Regions from separate parts of the Mesorhizobium sp. ISC25 genome, predicted to be linked through region 3. Evidence: predicted binding sites of a transcription regulator. Region 3 holds the regulator's gene; each other region holds the start of a gene.
The links. The regulator PhoB, encoded in region 3, activates phosphate uptake and scavenging genes when phosphate is short. The targets are predictions, from matches to a motif close to TGTCATNNANCTGTCAT.
Positions count from the first base shown of each region.

Region 1: ppk2 (polyphosphate kinase 2) is a predicted target of PhoB. The motif match lies at 1,991-2,007, and genes of this name have one in related genera.
Region 2: RQ479_RS09740 (RNA degradosome polyphosphate kinase) is a predicted target of PhoB. The motif match lies at 2,112-2,128, and genes of this name have one in related genera.

Region 1 covers NZ_CP135441.1:1,707,838-1,711,116, forward strand. Annotated here, with positions in the region: gene RQ479_RS08740 (dihydrofolate reductase family protein) at 267-914, shown strand; gene ppk2 (polyphosphate kinase 2) at 964-1,884, opposite strand; gene RQ479_RS08750 (aldo/keto reductase) at 2,166-3,209, shown strand.
Region 2 covers NZ_CP135441.1:1,920,072-1,923,350, forward strand. Annotated here, with positions in the region: gene RQ479_RS09740 (RNA degradosome polyphosphate kinase) at 1-2,038, opposite strand, end outside; gene RQ479_RS09745 (zinc-finger domain-containing protein) at 2,189-2,434, shown strand; gene RQ479_RS09750 (FAD-dependent monooxygenase) at 2,454-3,279, shown strand, end outside.
Region 3 covers NZ_CP135441.1:5,401,370-5,404,648, forward strand. Annotated here, with positions in the region: gene pstB (phosphate ABC transporter ATP-binding protein PstB) at 1-627, shown strand, start outside; gene phoU (phosphate signaling complex protein PhoU) at 660-1,367, shown strand; gene phoB (phosphate regulon transcriptional regulator PhoB) at 1,384-2,073, shown strand; gene RQ479_RS26530 (ROK family protein) at 2,083-3,279, opposite strand, start outside.

The sequences.
Region 1 (3,279 bases), 2.8 Mb from region 3:
AAAGACGCGTTCGCAAAAGATTTCGCCAATCTCCAGCGTTGCAAAACATCGCCGACGTTGCGGCCAGCCCCTTCGCCCCGTCACTATGCGGGGAGAAGCTGCCGGCAGGCGGATGAGGGGCGGCGCCGACATTGAGATTGGTTATTCCAACATGATTTGGAAGTGATCGCCCCACCGGCGATTCAAAATACCGCTTGCAAAATGCAATCAGTTAAGCTACCCCGATGACTGCTTGCATCTCACAATTGGTTATCGAGGAGGCTCTCATGTCCAAACTTCGCGTCAGCGCTTTCACCCTGTCGATCGACGGCTTCGGCGCCGGTCCCGACCAAGACCTGAAGAACCCGCTGGGTGTTGGCGGGGAAGCCCTGCACGAATGGATGTTCGGCACCCGCACCTTCCGCAAGATGGTCCTCGGCAAGGATGGCGGGACCACGGACACTGATGAGGCGTTCGCGGCACGCAGCTTCGAAAATGTCGGCGCATGGATCCTCGGCCGCAACATGTTTGGGCCGATCCGCGGCGAATGGCCGGATGACAGCTGGAAAGGCTGGTGGGGTGACAACCCGCCCTACCATGTGCCGGTCTTCGTGCTCACGCACCATCCACGTGATCCCATTGTCATGGAGGGCGGCACGACCTTCTATTTCGTGACCGACGGCATCCACTCAGCGCTGCAAAAGGCGAAAGCAGCGGCTGACGGCAAGGACGTACGGCTCGGCGGCGGCGTCGCCACGATCCGGCAATATCTCCAGGAAAAGCTCATCGACGAAATGCATCTGGCGATCTCACCGGTCCTGCTAGGCGCCGGCGAGAGCCTTTTTGCCGGCATCGATACGCCCAAGCTCGGCTATCGCTGCAGCGAGCAGGTCGCGACGCCGAAGGCCACGCACGTCATCATCGAGCGCACCTAGCTTGTTGCAGGGCGCCGCCACGGAGGCAGCGCCCTCCTCGCCGCTTTAGTCAGTACTTCTCCGGCACATACAGTTCGCGCGGCAGTACCTGGCGCTCGTATTCGGGATTGAAGACGCGCTCCGGCAGCGTGATCTCCTCGTGCGGCACCTCCTCATAGGGCATTTGCTTGAGGAGATGGTCAATGCAGTTCAGCCGTGCCCGCTTCTTGTCGTTGCCCTCGACGATGAACCACGGGGCTTCCGGGATATTGGTGCGGGCGAAGGTCTCTTCCTTGGCCTTGGTGTACTGCTCCCAGCGCACGCGCGACTGGAGGTCCATCGGTGATAGTTTCCATTGCTTCATCGGGTCGTGGATGCGCATCAAAAAGCGCATCTGCTGCTCCTCGTCGGTGATCGAAAACCAGTATTTGACGAGCGTAATGCCTGAGCGGACCAGCATGCGTTCGAAATCCGGAACGTCGCGGAAGAACTCCTCGACCTGATCCGGCTGGGCAAAGCCCATTACCCGCTCGACGCCCGAGCGGTTGTACCAAGAGCGGTCGAACAGCACGATCTCGCCGCCGGCCGGCAGATGCGGAACGTAGCGCTGGAAATACCATTGCGACTTCTCGCGCTCGGTCGGCGCCGGAAGTGCTGCGACGCGGCAGATGCGCGGATTAAGCCTCTGGGTGATGCGCTTGATAACGCCACCCTTGCCCGCCGAGTCGCGGCCCTCGAAGACCACGACGAGCTTCTTCTTGTGATAGGCGACCCAGGATTGCAGCTTGATCAATTCGGATTGCAGCGTGATGAGATCGCGAAAATACTGCAGGCGGTCGATCGATGGCGGATGCGCATTCTTGTAGATCTTGGCGATCTCCATCGACAGCGCCGGCTCCGAGATTTCCAGCTCATAGTCTTCATCGAGCGTGTCGGCGAGTTCCGCTTCCAGCCAGTCCCTGGCCGGGGAATTCTGTTTTATCTCGGTCATTTGCGCTGCTCCGCTTACAGGCCTTGCCGGCCGCTGTCAGGCGCTCTGCCGCCCGGCCCGGCGGCCGGAAATCGAAGCGCTGGACCGATGTTAGTATAGGCCGGCAATGACGGTTTTATTGCAGCCACTACTGCGCTGGCTGTGCGTTCAATCCGGAAGATGTGATCGATGTTGCCCCTGTAACACGGGGCGACAAGCGGAACGAATTATCCTACAAATGCCCGGTTCATTCAGGGCTGTCGTTTGCAACGCCCTTTCCCGATAAATCGTGAGGATACGACATGGAATACCGCACTCTCGGCCGTTCCGGGCTGAAGGTTTCGACGCTGACAATGGGCACCATGACGTTCGGCGGCGGCGGCGCGTTTTCGGCGGTCGGCAAGACCGATCTCGACGAGGCGCGCCGGATGATCGACCTTTGCATCGATGCCGGCGTCAATGTCATCGACACCGCCAACGTCTATTCGAACGGGGTGTCGGAAGAGATCATCGGCGAGGCGCTCGGCGGCAAGCGCAAGGGCGACGTGTTGATCGCCTCCAAGGCGCGCATGCGGATCGGCAAAGGCCCCAATGATGAAGGCCTGTCGCGCTACCATTTGGTCCGCGAATGCGAAAGGAGCCTTAAGCGGCTCAGGACGGATGTCATCGACATCTATTTCCTCCACGAGTGGGATGGCCTGACACCGCTTGAGGAAACCATCGCCGCGCTCGACACGCTGGTCGCGCAGGGCAAGGTCCGTTATGTCGGCTGCTCCAATTATTCCGGCTGGCAAGTTATGAAGGGGCTGGGGATCAGCGACCGTCATCACCAGCCGCGCTTCGTCACACAGCAGATCCATTACACGCTGGAAGCGCGCGAGGCCGAATATGAATTGTTGCCGATCTCGGTCGACCAGGGGCTCGGCGTGCTGGTCTGGAGCCCGCTTGCCGGCGGGTTGCTGTCCGGCAAATACCACCGTGACCAGCCGACTGCCCGCCAGCTCAGCGGCTGGTCGGAACCGCCGATCCGCGACGAGGACCGGCTGTGGCGGATCGTCGACGTGCTGATCGATATCGGCAAGAACCACGGCGTGTCGGCGGCGCAGGTGGCGCTTGCCTGGCTGCTTGGCCGGCCCGCCGTCAGTTCGCTGGTGATCGGCGGACGAACCGAAGCGCATTTCAAGGACAATATCGCCGCTGCAAGCCTGGTGCTCGGCGACGAGGAGCGCACACGCCTCGACGTGGTCAGCAGGCCGCCCGTGCTCTATCCCTACTGGCACCAGCAATTCACGGCAAAGGACCGGTTCGGGCCCGCCGATCTCGTCCTCGACCGGGACGGCGCCTGAAAAAACGCCCTGAAGCGGGGCTCGCCGGACTGCGCCGAGATATGGAGCCTATCGTGCCTTGCGGTGTTGT
Region 2 (3,279 bases), 3.0 Mb from region 3:
AGGTTCCGTCAGCCAATACGTCGAAACTTTGCTGGTTGTCCATGATGTTGCCGAGCATGATCTGGCCGAGCACCTGCTCATGCACAGTTGGATTGGTGATCGGCACCATGGTCTCGACGCGGCGGTCGAGATTGCGCGGCATCAAATCGGCCGAGGAGATGTAGACGATCGCCCCGTCCGATGGCAGGCCGTGGCCGTTGCCGAAGCAGTAGATGCGGCTGTGCTCGAGGAAGCGGCCGACGATCGACTTCACCCTAATGTTCTCCGACAGGCCGGGCACCTGCGGCCTCAGGCAGCAGATGCCGCGCACGACGAGATCGATCTCGACGCCGGCACGGCTGGCGTCATAAAGCGCATCGATGATGATCGGATCGACCAGCGCATTCATCTTCATCCAGATGCGAGCCGGCCTGCCATCCAGCGCGTGGCCGATCTCGTCCGAAATGTGCTTGAGAATGCGGTTGCGCAGCGTGAACGGCGATATGGCCAGCCGCATCTGCTCGGCCGGCTCGGCATAGCCGGTGATGAAGTTGAACAATTGCGCGACATCGCGCGCGATCGTCGGGTCGGTGGTGAAGAAGGACAGGTCGGTGTAGATGCGTGCGGTGACCGGGTGGTAGTTGCCGGTGCCGAGATGCACGTAATTGCGTAGCCTACCGTCCTCGCGCCGCACCACCAGCGACATTTTCGCGTGGGTCTTGAGCTCGAGGAAACCGAAGACAACCTGGACGCCGGCGCGCTCGAGGTCGCGGGCCCAGCGGATGTTGGCCTCCTCGTCGAAACGCGCCTTGAGCTCGACCAGCGCCGTCACCGACTTGCCGGCCTCGGCGGCGTCGACCAGAGCGCGTACGATCGGGCTATCGTTGGAGGTGCGGTAGAGCGTCTGCTTGATCGCCACCACTTCCGGATCGGCCATCGCCTGGCGCAGGAACTGCACCACCACGTCGAAGGATTCGTAAGGGTGGTGGACGATGATGTCCTTCTCGCGGATGGCGGCAAAGCAATCGCCGCCGTGCTCGCGGATGCGCTCGGGGAAGCGCGGATTGTAGGGCGTGAACTTCAGATCGTCGCGGGCGACGGCGACGATCTCCGAGATCTGGCTAAGCGCCAGCGGGCCGGTAAGCACGCTGATGCGGCTGGCCGAGACGCCGAGCTCGCCGGCGACGAAATCGCGCAATTCGGCCGGCATCAGCCTGTCGAACTCGATGCGGATGACCGAGCCGCGGCGTCGCCGCTTCAGCGCCGTCTCGAACAGACGCACCAGATCCTCGGATTCTTCCTCGACCTCGATATCGCTGTCGCGGATGATGCGGAACGTGCCGGAGCCCTTGACCTCATAACCGGGGAACAGCTTGCCGATGTAGAGACTGACCGCCTCTTCGAGCGGAATGAAGCGGACGTGATGCTTGCGATCCGGCAAGCGGATGAAGCGCCTCAGCGCCACCGGCAGGCGCAAAAGCGCGCTCATTTCCTCGCCGTTCTTGCGGTGGCGCAATTGCAGCGCCATCGAGAAACCGAGATTGGGAATGAACGGAAACGGATGCGCCGGGTCGATCGACAGCGGCGTCAGGACCGGAAACACCTGCTCCTGGAAATGGTCCTCGAGCCAGGTCTTCTCGTCCTTAGTCAGCGCATCGCGGGTGATGCTTTCGATGCCTTCCTTGTTGAGCAACAGCATCAGCGCCGAAAGGCTGTTCTGCTGGTCCTCCTGCAGGCGCTCGACCTCGCGCAGCAACTGTTCGAGCTGCTGCTCGGGTGTGCGGCCGTCCGGGCTCTTCAGCACGATGCCTTCGCGCACCTGGCCGGCAAGACCGGCGACGCGGACCATGAAGAACTCGTCGAGATTGGCTGCCGATATCGACAGGAAGCGAACGCGCTCGAGCAGCGGATGATTGGCGTTCAGCGATTCCTCGAGCACGCGGCGGTTGAATTGCAGCCAGGAAAACTCGCGGTTGACGAAGCGGTCAGGATTGCCGCCTTCGCGGCTCGCAGCCTCTATGGTGATGAATTCGTTCTGCACCGGCTTCAGTTCGTTCATAGTTCCTGCTCTTCTCACACCCGTCCGCGGATTACGGTGTTAACCGGCTTAACTTATCCTCTGACAGGCTTTTGCGACAGTTTCATTTCATCGATCTTGCAAAGAGACGGGTTATGATCCAGATGCAATCGACAAGATCAGGAGGCGACGATGGCAGGCGGTTCCATTCCCCATTTCCAGAACGATGCGGGCTATCCGGCAATCGACATCGGCGTCAAGGAATTCATGTGCACCGGCGCCAATCCGCCTTTCGACCACCCGCATGTATTTCTCGATATGGGCGACGACAATGAAAAGGTCTGCCCCTATTGCTCGACGCTCTATCGCTATTCGCCAAAACTGAAGGCATTGGAAACGCAGCCGCCGGGCTGCCTCTATATCGACCAGGCCGCCTGATTCTTCCGCGACAAGCCTGATGCGAGAAACGCAGTCCCGGCAGGTCGTCATCGCCGGGGCGGGCGTCGCCGGGCTGACCGCGGCACTGGCCTTCGCCGAGCGCGGCTATCGGATAAAACTGTTTGAACAGGCGCAGCATCTCGAGGCTGCCGGCGCCGGTATCCAGCTTTCACCCAACGCGACGCGCATCCTACGGCAGCTCGGCGTACTCGATCGGCTGCTGGCGACGGCGGTGCGGCCGGAGGCGGTCGTGCTCAAGGATGCCGCCACGCTGCGCAAGCTGGCGCGCGTACCGCTTGGCCAGGCGGCCGAAACGCGCTGGGGAGCGCCCTATCTCGTTGCCCACCGCGCCGATCTGCAGTCAGCGCTGATGGAGCGAGTTTCGGAGCAGCCCGGTATCGATCTGATCGCTGGCTCGCGGGTGACCGACATCACAGCCGGACCGAAAGGTGTTGCCGTCACTGCATCGGTTGATGGCGAAACGGTCGAGGCTGGCTGTCTGCTGATCGGCGCCGATGGCGTCTGGTCGTCAGTGCGAGAAACGCTTGCCCGCAAGGCGGCCGAATTCGGTAGGAGCCGGTTTTCGGGCGAGCTTGCCTGGCGCGCCACGGTGGTCGCCGACAGCCCCGCCGGACAAACCTTTGCAGCGATCGGTGCGGCCGATTGCGTTACCGCCTTCCTCTATCCCGGCTTCCATATGGTCGCCTATCCGGTCAGCCGTGGCACTGCCTTCAATCTCGCTGCCTTCACCAAGGGCGAGCGCATCGCCGAAGACTGGTCGGGGAATGCCAACCACGCCAGCCTCGCCAGCGCCATGCGCGGTACCGCGCCGGCGCTGGCCCGTC
Region 3 (3,279 bases):
TCGACGCTGCTGCGTGTGTTCAACCGCATCTATGAGCTCTACCCGAAACAGACAGCCGAGGGCCACGTGCTGCTCGACGGCCAGAACATTCTCGACCGGTCGCAGGATCTCAACCTCCTGAGGACCAAGATCGGCATGGTGTTCCAGAAGCCGACGCCGTTCCCGATGTCGATCTACGAGAATATCGCCTTCGGCGTCAGGCTCTACGAGAACCTCGGCAAGTCCGAGATGGACGGCCGCGTCGAACAGGCATTGAAGCGCGCCGCGCTGTGGAGCGAGGTCAAGGACAAGCTCAACGCCAGCGGCCTGAGCCTGTCCGGCGGCCAGCAGCAGCGGCTCTGCATCGCCCGCACCGTGGCCGTGAAGCCGGAAGTCATTCTGCTCGACGAACCGGCGTCCGCACTCGACCCGTTGTCGACCGCCAAGATCGAGGAACTGATCGACGAATTGCAAGCCGACTACACGATCGTCATCGTTACGCACAACATGCAGCAGGCGGCACGCGTGTCGCGCCAGACAGCCTTCATGTATCTGGGTGAACTGGTCGAGTTCGACCGGACCGAGAAGATCTTCACGTCGCCCCGCGAGAAGCGCACGCAGGATTACATCACCGGCCGCTTCGGCTGAGCCGTTCCGATCATGCATATGAGGACAGGACCATGGGCGAACACACAGTCGCTTCTTTCGACGAGGATCTCGAGCAGATCAGCAAGCTGATCCGCGACATGGCCGACCTCGCCGGTTCGATGGTCGGCGGGGCAACCAAGGCCCTGTTGAATTCCGACAATGTGCTGGCGCAACGCGTCGTTTCCGACGATGCCATCATGGATGCGCGTCAACGCGAACTGGACGATCGCGCCATCACCCTGATCGCCAAACGCCAGCCGATGGCCCACGATCTTCGCCATGTGGTCGGAGCGATCCGTATGGCCGGCGACCTCGAACGCATCGGCGACCTTGCCAAGAACATCGCCAAGCGTGTGAGTGCGGTCGGGCTCAACGTCACACCGCGCGACCTGTCGCATTCCATCGACGCGATGGCGCAGCTGGTGCTCATCCAGGTGCAGGGCGTCATCGAGGAATATGCTGCAGACGATGCGGCCGGGTTGGCCAAGCTGCGTGCCGCCGACGAGCGCATCGACGTCAAATACACGTCCGTGTTCCGCGAGCTGTTGACCTACATGATGGAAGATCCGCGCAACATCACCGCTTGCACGCACCTGCTGTTCTGCGCCAAGAATCTGGAGCGGATCGGCGACCATGTCACCAACATCGCCGAAAATGCGTATTATGTGCTGACCGGCGAGCAATTGCCGGTCAATCGTCCGAAGCAGGACGAAACGACAATGTCCACGCCGGTGACATGATGGGGGTGCCCAGTCGATGATCGCACCACGCATAATGGTGGTGGAGGACGAGGAGCCGTTGGGTGTGCTGCTCCGCTACAATCTCGAATCCGAAGGCTACCAGGTCGAGGTGGTGACACGCGGCGACGAAGCCGAGATCCGTTTGCAGGAGAATGTGCCCGATCTTCTGGTGCTCGACTGGATGATACCAGCGGTTTCCGGCATCGAGCTCTGCCGCCGGTTGCGGGTGCGCCCCGAAACCGAGCGGCTGCCGATCATCATGCTGACCGCGCGCGGCGAGGAGAGCGACCGGGTGCGCGGTCTTTCGACCGGCGCCGACGACTATCTGGTCAAACCGTTTTCGACACCGGAATTCATGGCGAGAGTCAAGGCGCTGCTGCGGCGCGCCAAGCCGGAAGTGCTGTCCAGCGTGCTGAAGGTCGGCGACATCGTGCTCGATCGCGAATCGCACAGGGTCTATCGCAAGAAGAGCGAAATCAGGCTCGGGCCGACCGAATTCCGGTTGCTCGAGTTCATGATGCGGCATCCGGGCCGCGTCTTCTCGCGCAGCCAGTTGCTCGATAATGTCTGGGGCGAGACGATCTATATCGACGAACGCACCGTCGACGTGCATGTCGGCCGGCTGCGCAAAGCGGTCAACAACGGCCGCATGCCTGATGTCATCCGCACCATCCGCGGTGCCGGCTACGCGATCAGGGAAGATTGATCCGCCGGATCAGGCTACGTTCTTTCTGACGCGGGGCCTCATTTGCGCGCCCGGCGCGAAAATCTCCTGGTCGACGAAGCTTAACGCCCGCATCGCACAGCCTTCGCGGATCAGCGGCAATTCGTTTGGTTCGGTGTCGAAGGAGATCGAGCCCGAATGCTGGCCGCCGGCGGTCTGGGCGATGGCCTGGCGCAAGGCCGGCTCGATCAGATCGAAGGCGGCGGCACTGGCGCCGACCATCGCGACCGGCGCCGGATCGATCAGCGCGAACAGCGAGCCGAGACCGAAACCCAGCGCTTCGCCGGCCTTGCGGTAGGCCTCGCGTTCCGGCCCATCTTTCTCGCGTGCCCGGGCCGCCAGTGCGCGCATGTCGGCGTCGCTGACGTCGGCGATGGGTTCGCTGTCTTCGCTCATCTGCCTGGCGTTGCGCCAGATGGCGTAATTGCCGGCGTAGGCCTCGATGCAGCCGCGTCGTCCGCAACGGCAGAGCGCGCCGCCCGGACGATGGATCATGTGGCCAAACTCGCCGCCCGAGGAATGCGTGCCGGTGAACAGCTCGCCCTTGAGCACCAGCCCCATGCCGATGCCGTGCGAAAGCAGGATGGCGATGAAGTCGTCGCGATAGCGATCCGGATCGCGCCAGCGCAAAGCCACCGCCATCATATTGCAGTCGTTCTCCACCGTGGCCGGGATGCCGAATTCGTCCTCCAGCATGTCGGCAAAGGCGATATCGGTCTGCGGCGTGATCGGCGACCACAGCATGGCGCGTGCAGGGGAGTCGGTAATGCCCTGAATCGCCAGGGCAATGCGGGCGACACTGCGGACGTCAAGGTCTGGATCCTCGAGCCGGCGCCGGACGATGGCCATGCATTCGCGGATCAGTTCGTCGCGCGGCATGGTCAGCGTGTCCAGCCGGCGCTGTTCCTCGGCGACTACCTGTCCCGCATAGTCGATAATGGCGGCCGACAGGAAATTCAGCGACAAAACCACGGTCAGCACCGCCGCCGCTTCCGGGTTGAGGGCGAGGCCGACCTGCGGACGACCGCGTTTCAACGAAACGGGCTCACTTGCCTTGCTCTCGGCGAGGATGCCTTCCCGTATCAGGTCGGAGGAGATCGCCGATATGGTCGAATGACTGAGGCCGGTGGTTGCTGCGATCTCAGTACGCGATGGCTGGCCGGCCCGGCGCACCGCCGAGATCACCAT